DNA from 3 places in the Rhizobium sp. M10 genome. Region 3 is predicted to be linked to each of the others. Evidence: riboswitches for the same ligand, from Rfam matches in the RefSeq annotation. Region 3 holds a riboswitch; each other region holds the start of a gene.

Evidence for each region. A riboswitch is a leader RNA that binds a small molecule or an ion and turns the genes downstream of it on or off. The one in region 3 is predicted to bind cobalamin.
Region 1: another riboswitch for cobalamin. It lies ahead of nrdH (glutaredoxin-like protein NrdH); the one in region 3 lies ahead of cobU (bifunctional adenosylcobinamide kinase/adenosylcobinamide-phosphate guanylyltransferase).
Region 2: another riboswitch for cobalamin. It lies ahead of CO671_RS05760 (ABC transporter substrate-binding protein); the one in region 3 lies ahead of cobU (bifunctional adenosylcobinamide kinase/adenosylcobinamide-phosphate guanylyltransferase).

The regions. Positions count from the first base shown of each region.
Region 1 is NZ_NWTA01000039.1:18,019-21,631, forward strand. Features, by position in the region: gene CO671_RS31550 (heavy metal translocating P-type ATPase) at 1-946, shown strand, start outside; cobalamin riboswitch at 1,250-1,476, shown strand; gene nrdH (glutaredoxin-like protein NrdH) at 1,736-1,957, shown strand; gene nrdI (class Ib ribonucleoside-diphosphate reductase assembly flavoprotein NrdI) at 1,971-2,375, shown strand; gene nrdE (class 1b ribonucleoside-diphosphate reductase subunit alpha) at 2,354-3,613, shown strand, end outside.
Region 2 is NZ_NWTA01000003.1:90,446-94,058, reverse strand. Features, by position in the region: gene CO671_RS05765 (hypothetical protein) at 1-632, shown strand, start outside; cobalamin riboswitch at 707-1,064, shown strand; gene CO671_RS05760 (ABC transporter substrate-binding protein) at 1,244-2,260, shown strand; gene CO671_RS05755 (iron ABC transporter permease) at 2,266-3,297, shown strand; gene CO671_RS05750 (ABC transporter ATP-binding protein) at 3,294-3,613, shown strand, end outside.
Region 3 is NZ_NWTA01000003.1:314,643-318,255, reverse strand. Features, by position in the region: gene CO671_RS06825 (chloride channel protein) at 1-1,414, opposite strand, end outside; cobalamin riboswitch at 1,666-2,062, shown strand; gene cobU (bifunctional adenosylcobinamide kinase/adenosylcobinamide-phosphate guanylyltransferase) at 2,411-2,935, shown strand; gene cobW (cobalamin biosynthesis protein CobW) at 2,942-3,613, shown strand, end outside.

The sequences.
Region 1 (3,613 bases), on a different contig from region 3:
GGAAACGCTCGGCAAGGTCACGATGGTCGCCTTCGACAAGACAGGCACGCTGACGGAAGGCAAGCCTCAGGTGACCGATATCGTTTCCTTCGGATTGAGCGAGGCGCAGGTCTTGTCGCGCGCGGCGGTGCTGGAACAGGGCTCCAGCCATCCCTTGGCGCTGGCGATCCTCAACCGTGCTCGGGCAGACGGCGTTCCCGTGCCGCCGGCCTTCGAGCTAGAAGCGCTGCCGGGCAAGGGTGTCAGCGGCAAAGTCGGCGGCGAGACGCTCGACCTGCTGTCGCCATCCGCTGCCCGCGAGCGCGGAGCACTCGATGGCGAAAAGGATGCACGCATTGCTGTTCTGAACGACGAGGGCAAGAGCGTATCGGTGCTGTTCGTCAATGGCGTTGCGGTCGGCCTGATCGCCATGCGCGACGAGCCGCGCGCGGATGCCGAGGTCGGGCTTTCCACGCTCAAATCGGCCGGCGTCAAGGCGATGATGCTGACGGGCGACAACAAGCGGACGGCGGCAGCCGTTGCCGGCATGCTCGGCATCGACTGGCGCGGCGAGATGATGCCTGAGGATAAGCAGCGGGTCGTCGGCGAATTGAAGCGTGAGGGGTTCATCGTCGCCAAGGTTGGCGACGGCATCAACGACGCTCCGGCGCTGGCCGCCGCCGATATCGGCATCGCCATGGGCGGTGGCACCGATGTGGCGCTTGAGACGGCCGATGCCGCCGTGCTGCACGGGCGCGTCGGCGACGTGGCGCGGATGATCGAACTTTCCAAACGAACGATGCACAATATCGTGCAGAACATCACCATCGCCCTCGGGCTGAAGGCGGTGTTCCTGGTGACGACGATTGCCGGCATCACCGGCCTCTGGCCGGCGATTCTCGCCGATACCGGCGCCACCGTGCTGGTGACGATCAACGCGCTCAGGCTGCTTCGAGTAAGGACATAACACCCGATGTCGTCCCTGCGGCGCTCGTCACCTGAAGCGTGGCGTAGACCGCTGATAAGGGGCGCCAACTCCTCTTTCGTCATGCTCGGGCTTGTCCCGGGCATCTGCCTCCGGTCGATAGGCAGCAGATCCTCGGCACAAGGCCGAGGATGACGCGGAGAGGGGAGGTTTGTCATCCCGGACCTTCTCCACAGCCTGCTTTCGTTAAGCCTTCGATCCATGTTTTTCACAGGAACGCAGTGATTTCAAACCTGTCGTAACGCAATGCACAAACCATCCGTTGACGTGATTTTGGATTCGCGTACTATATCTAGTGTTCAAGGTTCCTTCGATTCGCCAGGATCGCGGGCTAAGACGGGAATACGGTGCGTTTCGCCATGACGGCGCAACAAGGCCGGAGCTGCCCCCGCAACTGTAAGCGGCGAGCAACTGTCCGATTTCAGGTCACTGGAGCATGATGCTCCGGGAAGGCAGGGGCAGGGTGCTTCGACCCGCAAGTCAGGAGACCTGCCTTGAACTAGATGTCCACGGGCGGGGTGTCCGGAAGGTCGCGTGCATGAAGCGGAATGATCCGCGCCTGTTGCGCTGCCCCGAACGTCCGCATGAGCACTTCGGGTTGAAGTCATGTCGAGAAGATCAAGGCCGCCGCCCGCGCAAATCCCGAAAGGGATCGTATCGGGCGTTTAAAGCGCCGACTTTGCCAGATCACCATCAAGCGTTGCCCCGGACGTCGCAAGGCGCCCGATCCCAGTATTGCGTCCTGAATTCTTTGATATCACGAGGAAGATGATGAGCGTTACCGTCTATAGCAAACCTGCCTGCGTCCAATGCACCGCCACTTATCGCGCTCTCGACCGCCTGGGCGTTGATTACGATATCGTCGATATCTCGCAGGATGCCGAAGCGCTCGATCGCGTCCGCAGCCTCGGCTACATGCAGGCGCCCGTCGTCATCGCCGGCGAGCGGCATTGGGCGGGTTTCCGTCCCGATATGATCAGCGCGCTCTCCTGACCGGAAAACGGCGATGGGGCTGCTCGTCTATTATTCCAGCCGATCGGAGAATACCCATCGCTTCGTCGCCAGGCTCGGATTGCGCGCGGCGCGCATTCCCTCAAGCGGCGCAGAGGCGTTCCATATCCGCGAACCCTTCGTTCTCATTGTGCCGACCTATAGCGGCGACGGTGGCAAGGGGGCCGTTCCCAAGCAGGTGATCCGTTTCCTGAACGATGCGGAGAACCGAGGACACATCCGCGGCGTGATTGCCGCGGGCAACAGCAATTTCGGCGAGACATACGGGCTCGCCGGCGACGTGATTTCGCGCAAATGCCAGGTGCCTTACCTCTACAGGTTCGAGCTCATGGGCACGGCCGAGGATGTCGCCAACGTCAAACACGGAATGGAACGATTTTGGACACGGGAACAACTCTGACGCGGGATGCGGGCGCAAAATCGCATAACACTTTTGCTCATCCCGCCGGCGAACGTCCTTTGAAAGCGGCGGAAACGCTCGACTATCACGCGCTGAACGCCATGCTGAACCTCTATGACGATGAGGGCAGGATCCAGCTCGACAAGGATCGCCTGGCGGCGAAGCAGTACTTCCTGCAGCATGTGAACCAGAACACGGTGTTCTTTCACAATCTGAGGGAAAAGCTCGATTACCTCGTGACCGAGGGCTATTACGAGCAGGAGGTACTCGATCAGTATTCCTTCAATTTCGTCCGCGACCTGTTCGATCAGGCCTATGCCAGGAAGTTCCGTTTCCCGACCTTCCTCGGCGCTTTCAAATATTACACCAGCTATACGCTGAAGACCTTCGACGGAAAACGCTATCTCGAGCGCTACGAAGACCGCATCTGCATGGTGGCGCTGACCCTGGCGCGCGGCGACGAGGCCCTTGCCCGCGACATGGTCGACGAGATCATTTCAGGCCGGTTCCAGCCGGCGACCCCGACCTTCCTCAACGCTGGCAAGAAGCAGCGCGGTGAACTGGTTTCCTGCTTCCTGCTACGGGTCGAGGACAATATGGAATCGATCGGCCGGTCGATCAATTCGGCGCTGCAATTGTCGAAGCGCGGCGGCGGCGTGGCGCTTTCGCTGACCAATATCCGCGAGGCCGGCGCACCGATCAAGCAGATCGAAAACCAGTCCTCGGGCATCATCCCCGTTATGAAGCTTCTCGAAGACAGTTTCTCCTATGCCAACCAGCTCGGTGCCCGTCAGGGGGCAGGTGCTGTCTATCTCAACGCCCATCACCCCGACATCATGCGCTTCCTCGACACGAAGCGCGAAAATGCCGACGAGAAGATCCGGATCAAGACGTTGTCGCTCGGCGTCGTCGTACCCGACATCACCTTCGAACTCGCGAGAAACAATGAGGATATGTATCTGTTCTCGCCTTACGACGTGGAGCGCGTCTACGGCGTGCCTTTCACCGAGATTTCGGTGACGGAAAAGTACCGGGAGATGGTGGCGGATGCGCGCATCTCGAAGAAGAAGATCAAGGCGCGCGAATTCTTCCAGGTGCTCGCCGAAATCCAGTTCGAGAGCGGTTATCCCTACATCATGTTCGAGGACACGGTGAACCGGGCGAACCCGATTGCCGGGCGCATTTCGATGAGCAATCTCTGCTCCGAGATCCTGCAGGTCAGCGAGGCAAGCGAATAT
Region 2 (3,613 bases), 220 kb from region 3:
AACGCTTCCACACGCTGCATCTCTTTGCCGATTGGCAAATGGCCGTCGCGCTCGGCCGCATGCACCGGGCCGATTGCAACGATTGGCTGGAAGACCGGGCCACCGCCGTGCGCAAGGCGCTTGATGAGGAGGCGGAGGAGTATGTGATCTCCTCGCACAGCATGGGATCGAACGTGGCCGCCCATGTCATCGGCATATTGCTGGAAAGGGAGCCGGAGATCTTCAAGGGCAAACGCGTGGTGTTTGCTTCACTCGGCAGCGCTATTCTGCAATGTGCGCTGCTGTCATCGGCAAGCCTGCTGCGCGCCCGCGTCGGCTTGATTGCCCGCTGCCCGGAGATTTCGTGGGTCGATGTGCAGTGCCTGACGGATTCGATCAATTTCTACAAAGTGCCGGTTGTCGCCGTCTCCGGCCACGCGGACGCGCCCCCGGCGAAGATGCTCCTGATCCGCGTCAAGCAGATGCTGACGCGCGAACATTACCGCAAGATCCGCAAGGATCAGCTGCGCGTCCATCGGCAATATGTGCTGGGGCCGGATTTGAAGGCGTCCTTCGACTTCACGCTGATGACATCGGGGCCGATGCCTGCCCTGGTCTTTACCAATCCTGATAAAAAGAGAATTCCCGGCTGAAGGCTGCCTTTTTGGCAAAGGCTCCCGCGCAGAGCCCGATGCGTCAGCTTGTTCTTGACGCGATACGTCGAGCCGGCGTAACTAGGCGCGACGGTTTCCCGCGGATGACTCCAAGGGGATTAATAGGGAACACGGTGAGGACGACCCAATAGGGATCAAGACCGTGGCTGCCCCCGCAACTGTAAGCGGATTGTCGATCATCCCAGGGTGATCGCTTTTGCCGATCATCCCAGGGTGATCGCTTTTGCCGATCATCCCAGGGTGATCGCTTTTGCCGATCATCCCAGGGTGATCGCTTTTGCGATCATCCCGAGATGAGCACTTAGCTCATCTCTTGGGGCCCATGGCCATGCCACTGCGAGTTTCGCGGGAAGGCAGATGATCGGCGCATATCCGCAAGCCAGGAGACCTGCCGTCAATCACGATCCAATCAACCGGGCGGGGATGCCTGGAAAGGAACAGACATGGTTGACCTGAACCTTCGCCGAACTCCGGCACGAATCCGTCTCGATTGGGTTTTTCACCGCTAGCGTCCGTTTGACCGTGCCTTATCCCGCGCAGCCGCGCGTGGCACGGCGAGGCTAGAATTTTCCTCCTTATCGAGATTTTCCATGCGCCAGTTTCTCATGAGCATGACGTTTGCCTTCGGGCTGACCGGCCTTGCAGCGCCGGGTCTTGCTGCCACTCAATATCCATTGACCATCACCAATTGCGGCCAGCAGGTGACCTTCGAAAGGGCCCCGGCGAAGATCGTATCGATCGGCCAGGGCATGACCGAAGTGCTGTTTTTCCTCGGACTGGCAGACAAGATCGCCGGAACCGCGGTCTGGGTCGGCCCGGTCCTGCCGCAATATGCCGAGGTCAGCAGCCGGATCAAGCGCCTTGCCGACAACGATCCAAGCTTCGAATCCGTCGTCGGCGCGGAGCCCGACCTGGTGGCGGCCGAATTCGAGTGGCATGTCGGTGCGCAGGGTTCCGTCGGCAAGCGCGAACAGTTTTCCGGACTCGGGATCAACACCTATGTCGCGCCCGCCGACTGTGTGGCCAAGATCAATGCCGATGGCGGCGATGGCGTGCGCAAAGCGCTGTTCACGATGGACCTGATCTATCAGGAAATCGCCGAACTCTCCGACATCTTCGATATCAAGGACCGCGGCGACGCCCTGATCGCCGATCTCAAGAAGCGCGAGGCCGATGCCGTCGCCTCGATATCGGGCGCATCGGCAAAGAATCTGCCCATCGTCTTCTGGTTCTCCAGCAAAGAGGTGAACGGCGATGCCTTCATCGCCGGGAAGAACAGCGCCCCGGCCTATATTCTGAAGACGCTGGGTGCTGCGAATGTCGTGACGACGGAAGAGGAATGGCCGCTGGTCGGCTGGGAGACGATCGCTCAGGCTGATCCCGCGGTCATCGTCATCGCTACCATGGATCGCCGGCGCTATGCGGCTGACGATCCGAAGGTGAAGCTCGACTTTCTGAAGAACGACCCCGTCACCCGCGAACTCGATGCCGTCAGGAACAATCGCTTCGTGATTATGGACGCGCAATCGATGAACCCGACGATCCGCACGATCGACGGCATTGAGATACTGGCAAAGGGCATCCAGTCGTCGGGTCTCGCCCAGTGAACAAGATGCTCCTGAAACGGGATGGATGGTGGGCGCCCGTCGCGCTCACCGTTGCCGCCTTCGTCCTTCTGGGACTGATGATCAGCCTGGCCGTTTCGATCGGCGAAATATCGATCCCGCTTCAAACGACAGCCAAGGCCGTCTCGAATCGGCTTTTCGGTACCGGTTTCGAACTCAGCCGCATTCATCAGGGCATCGTCTGGGACTATCGCCTCAGCCGCGCGCTGGTGGCCGCCAGCGCCGGTGCGTCGCTCGCGCTCTGCGGCGCCATCCTGCAGGCCCTGCTGCGCAATCCGCTGGCCGAGCCTTACGTTCTCGGCATCTCGGCAGGCGCCTCGACGGGTGCGGTCTGCGTGATGATCCTCGGTTTCGGTTATGGCGTGCTCAGCCTTTCGAGCGGCGCGTTCATCGGCGCGGTGGCGGCATTTCTGCTCGTCGGCGTTCTTGCCGCCGGCGCTGGCGGGACCGGCGAGCGCATCATTCTGTGCGGAATTGCTGGATCGCAGCTCTTCAACGCGCTGACCGCCTATATCGTCACGACATCGGCCAATGCGGAACAGGCGCGAGGCGTCATGTTTTGGCTGCTCGGCTCTCTCGGCGGCGTTCGCTGGCCGGATGTTTATCTCGCAGCGCCGGTTACCGTGATCGGCTTCCTCGTCTGCCTTGCCCATGTGCGAGCCCTCGACGCTTTCGCCTTCGGTACCGATGCTGCTGCATCCCTCGGCATTGCGGTGAGGCGCGTCCAGATCGTGCTGCTCGGCGCAACCGCGGTGATGACGGCGGCTGTCGTGAGCATGGTCGGCTCGATCGGCTTTGTCGGCCTCGTCATTCCGCATGCCGCACGTTTCCTGGTCGGGCCTGCCCATAGCCGGCTGCTGCCGGCCACAGCGCTCGGCGGTGCCCTCTTCATGGTCGCTGCCGACATCATCTCGCGGATCATCGTCCCGCAACAGATTCTGCCGATCGGCGTCGTCACCGCGCTGTTCGGCGCTCCGGCCTTCGCCGTCATTCTCTATGGCGCCAGGAGAACTGCATGAGCATCACAATCGACGAGGTCAGTTTCGCCGCAGGCGATACGCTTCTCGTCAATGGCATCAGCCTTGCGGTCGAGACAGGCAAGGTGCTGGGCCTGCTGGGGCCGAACGGCTCGGGGAAGTCGAGCCTGCTGCGGCTGATTTGCCGGCTGCGAAAGGTCCGCAGCGGCATTATCCGGCTCGGAGAGGACGATATCTCGGCGATATCGAGAGCCGAGCTCGCCCGCCGCGTCGCTTTCGTCGAGCAGCAATCGACGACCGAGACGCGACTAACTGTCAGGGACGTCGTGCGTCTCGGCAGGACGCCGCATCGCGGATT
Region 3 (3,613 bases):
CGGTCTTGACGTCGGCGCGCATCAGCTTGTTCACCGTCAGGTTGCGGATCCAGCCGACGTCGTGGGCGCTGCGGATGCTTTCGCCGCGCAGATGGAAGCGCCAGGTGGCGAAGGAATAGCCGAAGGTCGAGCGCACGACGAGCGAGGAGGTGATGACGGCGGCAAGCACCAGCGCCGTGATCGGAAAATCGCCGGTGATCTCGAGCGCCAGGAAGGTCATCGTCAGCGGTCCGCCGATGACAGCGACGGCGAGCGAACTCATCCCGACCACGGCATAGATGACCGGCGTCAGCGTGGCATCGGCGAAATAGGGACCGCAATAGGCAAAGAGCTTGCCGAGCAGGGCGCCCATGAACAGCGAGGCGAAAAACAGGCCGCCCCTGAAGCCGGAACCGATCGAAATTGCCGAGGCCAGCGATTTCAGCAGAAAGAGGCTGATCAGGGCCGGGATCGTCACGTCGCGGGAAAGGTTGAGGTGCAGTGCGCCGTGACCGGCCGATAGCACCTGCGGCGAGATCATCGCGAGAAGTCCGACGATGATGCCGCCGAGCGCCGGGCGAAAGGGCGGGGCGATCGAGCTTTTGCGCGCAAGCTCCTCGACGAAGGCCACGCCCTGCATGAGAAGAATGCCAACGCCGGCGCAGAAGACGCCGAGCAGCAGCGCCGGGACATAATCGGCTGGAACGACGGAGCCGAAACTGCCGATATCGATGGTGAAATCGCCTTCGGCAAGCAATCTCGCGATGAGGGTGGAAACGAGGGCGGAGACGACGACCGGGGTCAGCGAGACGATCGTATAGGTGCCGATGATCAGCTCGAAGGCGTAGAACGCGCCGGTCAGCGGCGCGTTGAAGGCGGCGGCGATGGCGCCGGCCGCACCGCAGCCGACGAGAATGCGCAGGTCCGAGCGGCGCAGCTGCAGCTTCAGGCCGAACTTGGAGGCAATGCCGGCGGCAAGCTGGGTATAGCCGGCCTCTAGGCCGACGGAGGCGCCGAAGCCGTTGGAGATCAGGTTCTGGACGGCGACGATGATGCTGTCGGTCAGGGAGAGACGGCCACCATGCAGCGCATTGGCCTCGATCGGATCGACCATCGGCTTCTTGCGCCGTTTGGCGAGCACCAGGAGCAGCATGCCGAGCAGAACGCCGCCGACGACCGGCGCGGTGAGCAGCAGCATCTTGTCCTCGATGACCGACGCGCTCAGCCTTTCGGTGTCGGCGATGCCGAAGACCAACTGGTGCAGCTCATTGGAAACGTAGCTCATGCCGGTGACGGCAAGCCCCGAGGCGATGCCGACGACGGCGCCTGCCAGCGACAGGCCGACTTCGCTGCGGCGGGTCAGCGCGCGCAGCCGTCCCGGGTCGAAGAAAACACGCAGCGCGCGGAAACGGCGCCGATCCAATTTCATAAGCATGGCTAGACAACTAGGCGGGGAGAGGCCCGGTCAAGGGCGGCGGTGCTGTCCGCTTGCGATGCAATTGCGGCGAAAAGCCGGCGCGGGGGACAAATTTTTATGATGTAAGTCTCTGATTAAAGACGATGTTTTCGGTAGAGTAAGTCGTATTGTTGGAAGCTTTCTATCCCCGCCCGTCGCCTCGGGCGTCAACGCCGGTTGACTCTATCCTCTGGCTTGCCTAACCATCCCTCAACGGATGGTCGCCTGACCATCCTGACATAACGGATGGTTCCGGATTGGCAGTTGCCCTTCCGGATGAAAAGGGAATGTGACGGGGCGGACCCAAGCCGGGCGCCTTCATCACAGCCGACCCCGCGACTGTAGAGCGGTCAGGGTCTTCCATCCGGCATCGAGCCCTTCCGGCCGGCGGCCTGCAATCGTGCAGGCAAGCGGGACGGGTGATGTGCCGGAAAAGCCACTGGAAATGCATGGTGATCAACCGGGGTCGGACGCCTCTATTTCTACGAATCGTCCACCTTTTCACCGATGCAGCCGGGAAGGCGAGGCGGATCCGCCGGCACGATCAGGGGCGACCGGTTTCCGGTCCGCCCCGATCGCGGCCGATAACCGCGAGCCAGGAGACCTGCCTTCCGTGCCGGGCGAAAAGCCCACCCTGGGTAAGAGACCCGCTGCCAGCACGGAGGTTGTTTTGGCTGAACGTTTGAATTCGGCGCGGCCTGGTGCGGCAGATGGCGGGCTTTCGGCCTCCTGCGTCGAGTATGTGGCACCCCCCTCTGTCCTGCCGGACATCTCCCCCAGAAGGGGGGAGATCGGATCGGCGCACCGGCTTCCCCAAACGATCGATGTTGGGCGAAGGTCATGCCACTTGCCGATCTCCCCACCTGTGGGGGAGATGTCCGGCAGGACAGAGGGGGGTATTACGTCCTCGTCGGCCAACTATAGTATACGCGGAGCAAATCGAAGCACCGCCCTCCGTAGCGGGAGTGTCGCGGCATGACCGATCTCGTCGCCAATTCCACCCTCGTCCTCGGTGGCGCGCGCTCTGGGAAATCCCGCTTCGCCGAAAACCTCGTCACATCGAGCGGCCTCGGGTGCCATTACGTCGCGACCGGCCGGGCATGGGACGAGGAGATGCAGGCGCGTATCGACCAGCACAGGGCTGATCGCGGCCCGTCCTGGACAACGCATGAGGAGCCGCTCGATCTTGTCGGCAAGCTTGCGGCCATCGACGGCGAGGACCGTGTGGTGCTCATCGACTGCCTGACGCTCTGGGTCACCAACCTGATGATGGAAGAGCGCGACATGGCAGCGGAATTTGCAGGGCTCGTCGATTTCGTGGGGCAAGCAAAGGCGCGGCTGGTCTTCGTCTCCAACGAAGTCGGGCTCGGCATCGTGCCGGAAAATCGCATGGCGCGGGATTTTCGCGATCATGCCGGCCGTCTCCACCAGATGATCGCGGCGAAGGCCGCCGAAGTCTATTTCATCGCGGCAGGCCTGCCGCTGAAAATGAAGGGTTAAAGTTTCATGAACCAGAAGATTCCCGCAACCGTCATCACCGGCTTTCTCGGTGCCGGCAAGACGACGATGATCCGCAACCTGCTGACCAATGCAGGCGGCAAAAAAATCGCGCTCATCATCAACGAGTTCGGCGATCTCGGCGTCGATGGCGACGTGCTGAAGGGCTGCGGTGCCGAAAACTGCAGCGAGGACGACATCATCGAGCTGACCAATGGCTGCATCTGCTGCACCGTTGCCGACGATTTCATTCCGACGATGACAAAGCTGCTCGAGCGCGAACAGCGGCCCGACCATATCGTCATCGAAACCTCGGGCCTCGCCTTGCCGCAGCCGCTGGTCGCCGCCTTCAACTGGCCTGACATCCGCACCCAGGTGACCGTCGACGGCGTCATCACCGTGGTCGACAGCGCGGCTGTCGCTGCCGGCCGCTTTGCCGACGACCACGATGCCGTCGAGGCGGCGCGCAGCGAGGATGAATCGCTCGATCACGAAAGCCCGATCGAGGAGCTGTTCGAGGATCAGCTCACCTGCGCCGATCTGATCGTGCTCAACAAGACCGATCTGATCGATGTGGCCGGTCTCGGCCGCGTGCGCGACGAGGTCGCTTCCCGCACCCAGCGCAAGCCCGTGATGATCGAGGCGAGAAACGGCGAGGTGCCGGCCGGCATCCTGCTCGGC